DNA from 3 places in the Rathayibacter sp. VKM Ac-2803 genome. Region 1 is predicted to be linked to each of the others. Evidence: predicted binding sites of a transcription regulator. Region 1 holds the regulator's gene; each other region holds the start of a gene.

Region 1 (4,371 bases):
TCGGGCACCACGGCCGAGAGCCGGGAGGCGGCACCGGGCTCGAGGACGAGGATCCGCGCGGTCGCGGCGCGCTCCACGACTCCGCGCAGAGCCGTCAGGGCCGACACGTCGGGCACGCGGGCCCGGAGGGACTGCTTGCTCGCCTCGCGGACGATGCTGCGCCAGCGCTCCCGGCCCTTCTCCTCCTTCGTCCCGGACCACCGGGACACGGAGCGGGCGGCCTGCCACGGCACGACCTCGTCGACTCCCAGCTCGGTCGCCGCCTGGATCGCGAGCTCGTCGCGGTCGCCCTTGGCGAGGGCCTGCACCAGCACGAGGCGGGGGGACGGCGCCGCCGCCTCCTCGACCGACTCGACGAGGAGCGCGACGCGCGACGCCTCCGCGCTCTCGACGACCGCCGTCGCGACCCGCCCGCGTCCGTCACCGACGCGCACGGTCTCGCCCGCGCGCAGACGGCTGACCGTGGCGGCGTGGCGCGCCTCCGCCCCGGTCAGCACGAGCCGACCGCCGGAGACGAAGTCGCCGGAGTCGAGCGACTCGTCGATGTAGTGGTGCGCCACGCCCGGGTCAGCCCAGGAAGCGGTCGCGGAGCTTCGAGAACAGCCCCTGCTGGAAGTGGGTGAGCGCCGGCTTCTGCGGCTTGTAGTGCTTCGCGAACTCCTGGACGAGCTCGCGCTCGCGGTGGCCGAGCTTGGTGGGGGTGACCACCTGGATGCCGATGCGCAGGTCGCCGCGCCCGTTGCCGCGCAGGCGCGTGACTCCGCGACCCTTGATCGTGACGATCTCGGTGCTCTGCGTGCCGGGCTTGACCTCGATCTCGATGTCGCCGTCGAGCGCGGCGAGCGTCGCGGTCGAGCCGAGGATCGCATCCGTCATCTGCACCTCGAGGGTGCAGAGCAGATCGTCGCCGTTGCGGCTGAAGACGTCGTGGTGCTTGACCTTGATCTCGAGGTAGAGGTCGCCGTTGGGGCCGCCGGCCGGGCCGACCTCTCCGCTGCCCGGCATCTGCAGACGCAGACCGGTGTCGACGCCGGCGGGGACGTCGACGGGGATCGTGCGGCGCGCGCGGACGCGGCCCTGGCCCTGGCAGGTGGAGCACGGGGTCGCGATGACGGTGCCGTAGCCGCGGCAGGTGCCGCAGGGGCTCGCGGTCATCACATTGCCCAGCAGCGAGCGGACCGTGCGCTGGATCTGGCCGGAGCCGTGGCAGATGTCGCAGGTGACCGGCGAGGTGCCGGGCTGGCAGCACGACCCCTGGCAGGTCTCGCAGAGCACGGCGGTGTCGACCTCGAGGTCGCGGTGGGTGCCGAAGATGACCTCGTCGAGCGAGACCTCGACCCGCAGGAGGGCGTCCTGCCCGCGCTCGCGCCGCGATCGCGGGCCGCGCGACGAGCCCTGGGCGCCCTGGCCGAAGAAAGTCTCGAAGATGTCGCCGAAGCCGCCGAAGCCCTGCGCGCCGCCCGGGAAGCCCTCCTGGGGCCCGCGGTCGTACTGCTGGCGCTGCTGGGCGTCACTCAGGACGTCGTAGGCGTGCGTGACGAGCTTGAAGCGCTCCGAGGCATCCGCACTGGGGTTGACGTCGGGGTGCAGCTCGCGCGCGAGGCGGCGGTACGCCTTCTTGATCTCGTCGGCGGAGGCGTCGCGGGCGACGCCCAGCACTTCGTAGTGATCGGCCACAGGTGGCTTCGTCCTTCGTTCGTGGGTCGGTGCGCCGGGCACGGCGGACCTGTCGGGAGCCGGAGGGACCGGCGGAGGATCGGTGTCACTCCTCGCCGAGGAGGCGGGAGAGGTAGCGGGCGACGGCTCTGACCGCCGCGATGTTGCCGGAGTAGTCCATCCGGATCGGCCCGAGGACGCCGAGGCGCGAGACCTGACCGCCCGCGGTGTTGTAGCCGCTGGTGAGGACGGACGTCTCCTGGAGGCCGAAGGGCGCGTTCTCGCGGCCGATGCGGACCGAGATCCCTCGCGGGTCGGGAGTCATCTCGGCGAAGAGGCGCAGAAGCTCGACCTGCTCCTCGATCGCCTCGAGGACGGGGTAGATGCTGCCCGAGAAGTCCTCCTCGGTGCGCACGAGGTTCGCGGCGCCCGCCATGACCAGGCGGTCCTGTCGATTGGCGCCGACCTGCTCGAGCAGGGTCTGCAGGATCGGCGCGAGCGTCTCGCGTCGCTCCGGGGCGAACCGCTCGGCAGCGGACTGCAGCGTCTCGGCGGCCGCCTGGAGGCCGAGGCCGAGGACGGCGGTGTTGAGCTTGGCGCGGATCTCGCCGAGCAGCTCGTCGTCGACGTCGGCCGGCGTCTCGAGCACCCGCTGGTCGACGCGGCCGGTGTCGGTGATCAGCACCGAGAGGAGGCGTCGCGGGGCGAGGGCCACCAGCTCGACGTGCCGGATGCGGGCGGCGCCGAAGGAGGGGTACTGCACGAGGGCGACGCTGTTGGTCAGCTGCGAGAGCAGCCGCACCGTCTTGACCAGGACCTCGTCGAGATCGGGACTCTGACCGAGGAAGGTCTCGATGGCCTGCCGCTGCGCCGCGGTCAGCGGACGCAGATGGGTGAGCTGGTCGACGAAGAGCCGGTAGCCCTTGTCGGTGGGCACGCGGCCGGAGGAGGTGTGCGGGGCCGCGATGAGCTCCTCCTCCTCGAGCTGGGCCATCTCGTTGCGGATGGTCGCCGCCGAGACTCCGAACGCATGGCGCTCGACGATCGACTTCGAGCCGACCGGCTCGCGATGCGCGACGTAGTCCTGCACGATGACGCGCAGCACCTGGAGACCCCGCTCCGTCACCATGCGATCGACCTCCCGTCGTGCTGCTCGTGCACCTCGTCGCGGGCCCTGGCACTCCGCGAGAGTGAGTGCCAATCATAACCGCGTGCGAGGGAGCGGGGCGGGGTTGCGCTCGGAACGGCGTGGTGCTCGGGACATTGCCCGCGGGCGGCGGCGGCAGTACCGTGAGCGCGCGGTCGGAGGCGGTCGACGCGCGACCGGCCGGTGCGCACGTCTCCCGACGCGCGCCGGAGCGCGTCTTCTGAGAGGAATCGACCATGTCATCCCCCGACGCAGGCGGGTCACCGCAGCCCGCTCCCCGCCCCGCCGCCGCCCCGCTCACCGAGTCGGAGGACCGCCAGTGGGCCTCGTTCGCCCACCTCGGCGGCATCCTGTCCTTCCTCCCGTCGCTCATCATCTGGCTCGTCTTCAAGGAGCGCGGGCGATTCACCGAGGCGGAGGCGAAGGAGGCGCTCAACTTCCAGATCACGCTGATGATCGTCCACGTGGTCGCGTGGATCCTCTCGGCGACGATCGTCGGAGCGATCATCGGCATCCCTCTGGACCTCGCCGCCTGGGTCGTCTCGATCGTGTTCTCGATCCTCGGGTTCCTGAAGGCCAAGGACGGGGTCCCCTACCGCTACCCCTTCGCCGTCCGCCTCATCAAGTAGGACGACTCGCGCGACGCCCGCGCATGCCACGATGGACGCCGAGCGCTCGGGGGTCGCCCGACGCGCAGACGTCGGAAACAGGAGACCACCATGTCGGCCACCCCTCCCCCGCCCCCCGCCTACGGGACTCCCGCTCCGCCGCTCAACCCGGCGGACGAGAAGACCTGGGCGATCGTCACGCACGTCCTCGGGATCTTCTTCAGCTTCCTGCCGTCGCTGATCGTCTTCCTGGTGTTCAAGGGCCGCGGGCCGTTCCTCGAGGCCCACGCCAAGTCGGCCCTCAACTTCCACCTGACGACGCTCATCGCCTACGTCGCAGGCACGATCCTGACGTTCGTGTTCATCGGCGTGATCGTGTTCTTCGTCGTGCCGATCCTGGTCATCGTCTTCGGGATCATCGCGGCGGTCCGGGCGAGCGCGGGCGAGTACTACACGTACCCGCTGAGCATCCCGTTCTTCAAGTAGGAACGTCCGCGGAAGTAAGGCCGGAAGCCCCCTTGTTCCCGAAATCTCGGGATTCGGGGATTCCGGCCTTACTTGTGAGCCTCAGCCGTCGGTGAGGCGGCGGACGACCGCGTCGGCCAGCAGGCGGCCTCGCAGTGTCAGCACGATGCGGCCCTGCAGGGCGGCGCGGCCGTCCACGAGGCCGTCCGCGATGAGGCCCGCCACGTCGCGCCGGTGCTCGGGGTCGATCGCATCGATCGGCAGACCGTCCGAGAGCCTCGAGCGCAGCAGCACGTCCTCGACCCGGCGCGTGTCGGCGTCGAGCGTCTCGCGCCCTGCGGCCGGTGAGTCGCCTGCGCGCAGGCGGTCGGCGTAGGCCGCCGGGTGCTTCACGTTCCACCAGCGCACCCCGCCGACGTGGCTGTGGGCGCCCGGTCCGACACCCCACCAGTCGTGGCCGAGCCAGTACGAGAGGTTGTGCCGCGAACGGCGCGC
Region 2 (4,371 bases), 650 kb from region 1:
ACGCCGCGCCGATGATCGCCGACACGCCGTCGGCGATGAGGGAGGTCGCGGACTGCGTCGCGATGTCGGTCGTGGTGTCGCCCGAGTCCTTCTGCTCGACCTCGATCGAGAGGCCGGCAGCGGCCTCGTTGATGTCGGCGACCGCGAGGTCGACGCCCGCGATCTCGGGCGGGCCGAGGACGGCCAGGGTGCCCGTCTGCGGGAGGATCGTGCCGATCTTCAGGGACAGGTCGCCGGAGGCTCCGCCTTCGCTGCCCGAGTCGCCGCTGTCGCCGCCACTGGCGCAGCCAGCGAGAACGAGAGCGCTGGCGCCCAGAATGGCGACGCCGCCGAGGGTTGCCCGGAGGGTCCGCGCGCGTGAGGCCGAACCGGCCTTCGCGTATACGCCCATGTTGCTCCTTGAGATGTGGTTGTCGTCAGAGCGGTGCCGGAGGCAACCGCTGGGCAAACGTAACCTTCGGAGCAGCCGTGAACAATACGGACGTGTTACGAACGGGTTTCGCGACCCGATCGTTACTTTCGACCGCAGCAACCGCTCTCTGCAACGCGATCCGCACTTCACGCCACCGTTCGGCGCCTCCGACGCTCGGCGGCGACCAGGTCGACTGAGAAGATCACCAGGGCCGCCCAGACGAGAGCGAAGCCGATCCAGCGCTCCGGCGGCATCGCCTCGTGGAGCACGAAGGCCCCGACGAGGAACTGCAGGATCGGCGTCAGGTACTGGATGAACCCGACGATCGACAGCGGCAGCCGGCGCGCGGCACCCGCGAACAGCAGGAGCGGCACCGCCGTCACGATGCCCGCCGAGGCGAGGATGAGCGCGTGACCCGGCCCCTCCGTGCCGATCGTCAGGCCGACCATCGAGCCGACGACGGCGAGCTGGACGAGGGCGAGCGGAGTCAGCCACAGCGTCTCGAGCGTGAGTCCGCCGACCGCGTCGATCCGCCCGCCGACCCGGCTCTTGACCAGGCCGTAGAGACCGAACGAGAAGGCGAGCGCCAGCGACACCCAGGGGAAGGATCCGTACCCGACCGCGATGACCAGCACGGCGACCGCGCTGATCGCCATCGCGATCCACTGCGCCCGGCGCAGGCGCTCGCGCAGCACGATGACGCCCAGCAGCACCGTGACCAGCGGGTTGATGAAGTAGCCCAGGGCCGCCTCGATGACGTGGCCCGTCGTCGTCGCGATGACGTAGACCTGCCAGTTGACGTAGATGAGCACTCCGGCGAGCGCCATGACCCCCAGGAGACGCGGCTCGCGGAAGAGGCCGAGGAAGCCCGGCCAGCTGCGGGTGACCGTGAGGAGCACGGCGCAGAAGACGAGCGAGAAGAGCACCCGGAGCGCGACGATCTCGAACGGAGAGGCCGGCGCCATCGCGATGAAGTAGAGCGGCATCGCGCCCCAGAGCAGGTACGCGCCGAAGCCGAACCACAGCCCCGTCGACGACATCGCACCGGAGTCGCGCGCCGCGGCGGGCCCCTCCACACCCTCTCCGACGGGGATGTCGGCGGTCGGGGGCCCGAAGGAGTCTGAAGGAGTACGGGAGGCGGACACTCCCCCGATGCTACGCAGCCGTTCGAGCGCCGTACGGCTCTCGACGGTCACGCGCCGGTCGGATCAGGCCACCTGTCGCGAGGAGGACCGGCCGGGGACGACGAAGGGCCCGGCGACCGAAGTCGCCGGGCCCTTCGCGGAACCGCCGGAGCGGAGGGCGTCCTAGCGGACGACGACCGCGAGGACGTCGCGCGCGGAGAGGACCAGGAGGTCGTCGCCACCGAACTTGACCTCGGTTCCGCCGTACTTGGAGTAGATGACCTTGTCACCCACGGCGACGTCGAGGGGGACGCGGTTGCCGTTGTCGTCGATGCGGCCGGGGCCCACGGCGACGACTTCGCCCTCCTGCGGCTTCTCCTTGGCAGTGTCGGGGATGACGAGACCGGAAGCGGTCACCTGCTCCGCTTCGACCTGCTTGATGACGATGCGATCTTCGAGCGGCTTGATGGACACCGACACGGTTGACCTCTTTCTTGACGACGTTGGGACGGAGCGCAGTCATTGGCAGACACGCTCCGAGAGTGCTAGATCCACTGTAGAGGCAAGGCTGGCACTCGTGCAATCAGAGTGCCAAGACGGTCGGCTCGGGGTGAGCAGCCGGTGGCCTAGCATGGCCGGATGCGACGCGACGAGCTGGTCGAGCTCCTCTCCCCCGAGGGGCTCCGGCTCCTCGACAGCCTCGACGGCTACCGCTCCGACGACCTCGTGCGCGCGGTCGCGACGCTGCGAGCGGCGGGGCACTCCCCGGGGCTGGTCGCCGCCGTCCTCACCCAGGCGCGCCTCCGGGCGCGGGCCGAGTCGAAGTTCGGCGAGTTCGCGCGCTCGATGCTCTTCACCGACGCGGGGCTCGAGCAGGCCACGCGCCTCCGGGTCGCCGCGCTGCACGCCGGGCGGTTCGCGGCGGCGAAAGCCACGCGCGTCGCCGACCTCGGCAGCGGCATCGGTGGCGACGCCCTCGCGCTCGCGGCGATCGACCTCGAGGTGACGGCCGTGGACGCCGACGAGATCACCGCGACTCTCGCGAGCTTCAACCTCGCTCCGTTCCCCTCCGCCCGAGCCGTGCACGCCGACGCCGAGTCGTTCGACCTCGACGGCTTCGATGCGGTCTACCTCGACCCCGCGCGACGCACTGCCGGGCACCGCGAGACCCGGCGGCTCGAGGATCCCGACGACTACTCCCCCTCGCTCGAGTTCGCCTTCGGTCTCGCCGAGCGCCGGCCGACGGGCATCAAGCTCGGCCCCGGCTTCGACCGCGGGCGCATCCCGGCCGAGGCCGAGGCGCAGTGGGTCTCGGTCGACGGCGAGCTGGTCGAGACAGGTCTGTGGTTCGGCGCTCTGGCGCGTCCGGGCATCCGCCGGTCGGCCCTCCTGCTCGGCTCCGGCGGGGCGTCGGAGCTCACCGCCGCCTCCGACAGCGTGGACGAGGAGGTCGGCGAGCTCGGCGCCTTCGTGCACGAACCCGACGGCTCCGCGATCCGGGCTCGACTGCTCGGCGAGCTCGCGCGCTCGAGCGGCTCGCGCATGCTCTCGCCCGGGATCGCCTACCTCACCGGGGACGCTCCGTCGACGACGCCGTTCCTCCGCAGCTTCCGCGTGCTGGCCGAGCTGCCGCTCGACGAGCGGACGCTGGCCAGGGAGCTGAAGGGGCGCGGGATCGGGGTGCTCGAGATCAAGAAGCGCGGCGTCGACCTCGATCCGGCGCTGTTCCGCAAGAAGCTCGGCCTCAAGGGCGCCGGCAGCGCGGTCCTCATCCTGACCCGGGTGCAGGGCCGGCACCGTGCCCTGCTGGCCGAGCGGGCGGGCTGACCGCGCTCAGTATCCGCTCGAGGAGCCCGCTGCGCCCAGGGCGATGGCGAAGAGCACGATGGTGATCGCGAGGTAGATCAGCGACACGGTGATCCCGGCGAACCCGGTGATGATCGCGGTGAGCGCGAAACCGCGCGCGGCGGGCTCTCGGCGTCGGCCGAGGAAGCCGAGCACGACCGCGGGTGCCGAGAGGATGAAGCCGAAGCCCCAGGCGAAGATCGTGATCACGAGGCCCACGATCCCGAGGATCATGCCGACCAGACTGAGCGTGCGCGGCGGCGCGGCGGGCGTAGGAGGGTAGGCGTACCCGGGAGCGGGCGGGCCGGCGGGGGTGCCGTAGGCGGGAGCGCCGTACGCCGACGCACCGTACGCGGGCGGCTGCGCGGGTCTCGCGTACTCGCCCTCCGACGGCGGCGCCTGGGGCACGGAGGGGGCCTGGGGCGCCGCACGGTCGGCGGGCGCCGCAGTCGCGGCCGGGGGCGCCGGAGGAGCGGGCGGGATGGGAGGGGCCGGGGGCGCAGGAGGGACGGGGACGAAGCCCTGGTGGTCGTCGTCGGAGCCGGGCCGAGTGCTGTCGCTCATGCCGCCGAGCCTAGGGCCTGCGCGCCGGCGACGCTCAGGCGGAGAGGTACCCGTCGGACCTCAGTCCGCCCACGAAGGCGGTGTAGGCGAACCAGCCCGCGACCGCGAGGACGACGACCAGGTAGCCGAGGACGAAGCCGGCGACGGCGATCCCGCGACCGCGCTGGCCGGAGCGCCCGGCCTGCGCGAAGCCGACGTGGCCGAGCACGATCGCGGCGGGGGCGAGTCCGAGCAGACCGCAGATCAGCGCGGCGACGGCGAGCCCGTTGAGCGGCGGACGGACGACGGGGGCGACCGGCGGCTCGACGGGCTCGGACGGCGGCGGGTACTCCGCCGACGGCGCTCCGGAGGGGGCGGCGTAGGTCGCGACCGGCTCGCTGCTGCGCTCGTCGTCCACGGCGTCTCCCCTCATCGGACGGAGCGCCC
Region 3 (4,371 bases), 590 kb from region 1:
CGCGCCACCGACTTCGTCTTCAAGGGCAAGGGCACGCTGACCGTCGAGTTCACGCCCGAGGACGGCTCCGAGCCGATGAAGTTCGAGGTCTACAAGGCTCCCGACGACGGCATCGCGCAGGTCCAGTACAACCAGGACGCCTCGATCCGCGACTTCGCCCGCTCGTCGCTCAACTACGGCCTGACCCGCAACTACCCGGTCTACCTCTCGACGAAGAACACGATCCTCAAGGCCTACGACGGCCGGTTCAAGGACATCTTCGAGGAGATCTTCGAGACCGAGTTCAAGGAGCGCTTCGACGCCGCGGGCCTCACCTACGAGCACCGCCTGATCGACGACATGGTCGCCTCCGCGATGAAGTGGGAGGGCGGCTACGTCTGGGCCTGCAAGAACTACGACGGCGACGTCCAGTCCGACACGGTCGCGCAGGGCTTCGGCTCTCTCGGTCTGATGACCTCCGTGCTCTCCACGCCCGACGGCAGCGTCGTCGAGGCGGAGGCGGCGCACGGCACGGTCACGCGCCACTACCGCCAGCACCAGGCGGGCAAGCCCACCTCGACGAATCCGATCGCCTCGATCTACGCGTGGACCCGCGGACTGGCCCACCGCGGCAAGCTCGACGGCAACCAGGAGCTTATCGACTTCTCGCTCACCCTCGAGGACGTCGTCATCAAGACGGTCGAGTCCGGCAGCATGACGAAGGACCTCGCGCTCCTCGTCGGACCGGACCAGGCCTGGCAGACGACCGAGGAGTTCCTCGCGACCCTCGACGAGAACCTCAAGGCGCGCATGTCGGCCTGACCTCCGGCTCGTCAGAACGGCTCCGGCTCGCGGGAATCCTCCGATTCCGCGAGCCGGAGCCGTTTCTGCGAGCCCGACCCGGGTCAGAGCGCCCGGGCGAGCGCCTCCATCGCGGCGCCGGCGTCGGCGCCCGTCGGCATCAGCACGACGCTCGACGCGCCGGCCGCGTGCAGTTCGCCGATCCTGGCCCGGGCGGCGTCGGGGGTGCCGACGACCGACAGCTGGTCGACCCACTCGTCCGGCAGGTCGCGCACGAAGGAGGCTCGGTCGGCGCTCCGCTCGCGCAGGCGCGCGAACTCGTCGGCGAAGGGCAGCGGGGCGAGATGCGGCGCCCAGTCCGGCTCGCCGATCCACTCGAGACCGGGGCGCACCTGCGCCCGCGCGGCTGCAGAGTCGTCGTCGACGGCGGCGACGTTGTAGGCGACCACTCGTCCGGGCGTCGCCATCCGCTCGAGGGCGGCGGTGATGTACTCCGGAGTGACCGGCTCGGCCAGCACGACGCCGTCGGCGATCCTGCCCGCGAGCTCCAGGGACTTGGGTCCCCGCACTCCCGCCAGCAGCGGGGGAGCGACGGCGGGTGGCGACTCGAGGCGGAGCCCGTCGAGCGTCACGTACCGGCCTGCGCGGGTCGTCTCCTCGCCGGCGAGCAGCGAGCGGATCGCGTCGAACTGCTCCTCGAGGAGCGTCAGCGGGCTCTGCGGCCACACGCCGAGGCCGCGCATCCAGTGCGGCATGCCGTGGCCGATGCCGGCGTGGAGGCGACCGGGGAACATCTCGGCGAGGGTGCCGAGCTCCATCGCGGTGAAGGCGGCCGTGCGCGCGGCGGCGGGGAGGATGCCGATGCCGACCACGATCCGCTCGGTCGCCGCGAGCACGGCGGCGGCCTGCGCGATCCCGCCGCGGAAGCCGAGGTCCTCGACCACCCACAGCTCGTCGAAGCCGAGCGCCTCGGCGCGTCGGGCGTAGGACAGGACCTGGGCGGCCGGGAGGTCGCGGGGGAGCAGGATTCCGACGGCGGCGTCGGGCGTGGGAGCGGACATCCTCCCAACATAGGGCTGCGGCCGCTCGCACCCCGGGCCGGAACGACCGAGGGCCCGCCGCTCGGAAGCGGACGGGCCCTCGATCGCGGAGCGGATCACTCGGAGCGCGACTCGCTGAGCCGGACCTGCTCGGGCCTCGCGCTCGAGACCACCTCGATCCTCCGCGACCTGGCCTTCTCGCTCACGGGGATGGTCACCGAGAGGACGCCGTTGTCGTACGACGCCGAGATGCGCTCGGTGTCGACGCCCTGGCCGAGGCTCAGCTGGCGGACGAAGGTCGCGGACTGGCGCTCCCGGGTGATCCAGGTGACGTCCTCGCCGCTCGCCACCGTGCGCTGGGCGCGGATCGTGAGCAGCTGGCCGTCGACGTCGACGTCCACCGACCCGGGGTCGATACCGGGCAGGTCGGCCGTGAGGACGTAGTGGTCGCCGTCGCGGTAGAGGTCGATCGGCATGCGGCGGGGGCCCTGGCCGGGCGAGAAGAGGGCGGAGGCGAAGCGGTCGAGCTCGCGGATCGGGTCGTAGGTGACGGCCATCGAAATCACTCCATTCAGTCGTGCAACGGATCAATTCCCAGAGTTGAGTCGAAGTGACTCAATGCCAGGAATTTAGCACTCGACCCGGGAGAGTGCCAACTGTCCTCGTCCCCAATCCGGTGACTTCGTTACCTGTTCGTAACAGAGCCGAGCGATCCAGTTCGTAGGGTCGATTCAGTGCGGGAGCCGATCCGGCTCCCAGCGATTGTGAGTAAGGACATCGATTGCCGATCCACCCCTCCCACCGTCCACCCGTTCGTCGAACCGAGAGGCGGATCCTGGCAGGGCTCGCTGTGCTCGGTGTCGCCGCCTCGGCCGCGTTCGCCTCCACCGCGGCGTCCGCGGCTCCCGTCGTCGGGAGCGCGTCGCTCGTCGGCGGCCTGTCGTCGCTGCAGAGCTTCGACGACGGCGACTACGTCGTCACTCTGGTCGAGCCCGCCGCGGCCACCTACGAGGGCACCGACGCCCGCTTCGCCCGCACGGCTCCCGACGCCGGATCGCAGCTGCAGGCGCGGTCCGCCCCCGTCGAGGACTACTCGGCGCACCTCGAGCGGCGACAGGACGACGTCGCCGCCGCCGTCGATGCCGAGATCGGCTACCACTACACGGTCACGCTCAACGGCTTCTCGGCCGAGCTGACCGGCGCGCAGGCGAGCCGCCTCGCGAACCGCAAGGACGTCGCCCAGGTGCGCGAGATCGAGGACCTCACCCTCGACCGCGCGGTCCAGCCGACGACGCTTCAGGCCCCGACCGCCTCCGGGATCCCCGTCCCCGACACCGGCCAGGAGCCCTCGACGAGCTTCCTCGGCCTCGACGGCCCCGACGGCGTCTGGAACGAGCTCGGCGGCATCGACGAGGCCGGCGCGGGCGTCGTGGTCGGCGTCATCGACTCCGGCATCGCACCCGAGAACCCGTCGTTCGCCGGCGCTCCGCTCGCGACGACTCCGGGAGCCGCGCCCTTCACGAACGGCACCACCGTCACCTACCCGAAGTCCGACGGCAGCGACTTCGTCGGCGCCTGCGTGAGCGGCGCCGACGCGTCGCAGCAGTGGACCGGCGAGGAGTGCAACCAGAAGCTGATCGGTGCGCGCTGGTTCCTCGGCGACTCCGAGCCCGCCGGCTCGCCCGACAATCCCGAGTACCTCTCGCCGCGCGACGCGGACGGCCACGGCTCGCACACCGCCTCGACGGCCGCCGGCAACGCGGGCGTCGACGCGAGTGTCGACGGTTACGACTACGGCTCGATCTCGGGCGTCGCTCCCGCGGCGAAGGTCGCCGCGTACAAGGTCTGCTGGAACGGCGACGTCGACGGCACGGACGACGACGACTTCTGCTCGGGCCCCGGCATCCTCGCGGCGATCGACGCCGCGACCAGCGACGGCGTCGACGTGATCAACTTCTCGATCGGCGGCGGCTCGGCCACCTCCACGCTCACGCTCATCGACGAGGCGTTCCTCAACGCCGCCGCCGCGGGTGTCTTCGTGGCGGCCTCGGCCGGCAACTCCGGTCCGGGCGACTCGACCCTCGACCACGCCTCGCCGTGGTACACGACGGTCGCCGCCTCCTCGATCCCGACCTACACGGCCACCGCCACCCTCGGTGACGGCCAGGCGTTCCCCGGCGGATCGATCACCGTCCACGAGGACGTCACCGGCCCTCTCGTGAACAGCGCGGACGTCGTCCTCGCCGGGGCCGAGACTCCGGAGATCTGCGAGACCGGCACCCTCGACCCCGCGAAGGTCTCTGGCAAGGTCGTCGCCTGCACCGCGGGCGTCACGGCCCGCGTGTCCAAGTCGGCCGAGGTCGAGCGGGCGGGCGGCATCGGCATGCTGCTGCTCAACCCGTTCCCCAATGCGCTGCACGTCGACGACCACTCGGTCCCGAGCATCCAGATCGACTCGGAGGCGTACGACGCCATCACCGCCTACGCGTCCACCCCGGGCGCGACCGTGACGCTCAGCGAGGGCAACACCTCCGGGATCGCGATCGCGGTG

The links. The regulator HrcA, encoded in region 1, represses chaperone genes, less so after heat shock. The targets are predictions, from matches to a motif close to TTNGCACTCGNNNNNNNCGAGTGCNAA.
Positions count from the first base shown of each region.
Region 2: a site for HrcA is predicted at 2,105-2,131, ahead of groES (co-chaperone GroES). Genes of this name have one in related genera too.
Region 3: a site for HrcA is predicted at 2,450-2,476, ahead of GRS96_RS16185 (Hsp20/alpha crystallin family protein). Genes of this name have one in related genera too.

Region 1 covers NZ_WUCD01000001.1:2,865,646-2,870,016, forward strand. Annotated here, with positions in the region: gene GRS96_RS13450 (16S rRNA (uracil(1498)-N(3))-methyltransferase) at 1-560, opposite strand, end outside; gene dnaJ (molecular chaperone DnaJ) at 568-1,677, opposite strand; gene hrcA (heat-inducible transcriptional repressor HrcA) at 1,763-2,785, opposite strand; gene GRS96_RS13465 (DUF4870 domain-containing protein) at 3,040-3,432, shown strand; gene GRS96_RS13470 (DUF4870 domain-containing protein) at 3,523-3,897, shown strand; gene hemW (radical SAM family heme chaperone HemW) at 3,979-4,371, opposite strand, start outside.
Region 2 covers NZ_WUCD01000001.1:3,511,556-3,515,926, forward strand. Annotated here, with positions in the region: gene GRS96_RS16415 (ABC transporter substrate-binding protein) at 1-391, opposite strand, end outside; gene rarD (EamA family transporter RarD) at 559-1,452, opposite strand; gene groES (co-chaperone GroES) at 1,720-2,016, opposite strand; gene GRS96_RS16430 (class I SAM-dependent methyltransferase) at 2,176-3,363, shown strand; gene GRS96_RS16435 (DUF4190 domain-containing protein) at 3,370-3,945, opposite strand; gene GRS96_RS16440 (DUF4190 domain-containing protein) at 3,980-4,342, opposite strand.
Region 3 covers NZ_WUCD01000001.1:3,456,722-3,461,092, reverse strand. Annotated here, with positions in the region: gene GRS96_RS16195 (NADP-dependent isocitrate dehydrogenase) at 1-801, shown strand, start outside; gene GRS96_RS16190 (LLM class flavin-dependent oxidoreductase) at 885-1,841, opposite strand; gene GRS96_RS16185 (Hsp20/alpha crystallin family protein) at 1,937-2,377, opposite strand; gene GRS96_RS16180 (S8 family serine peptidase) at 2,671-4,371, shown strand, end outside.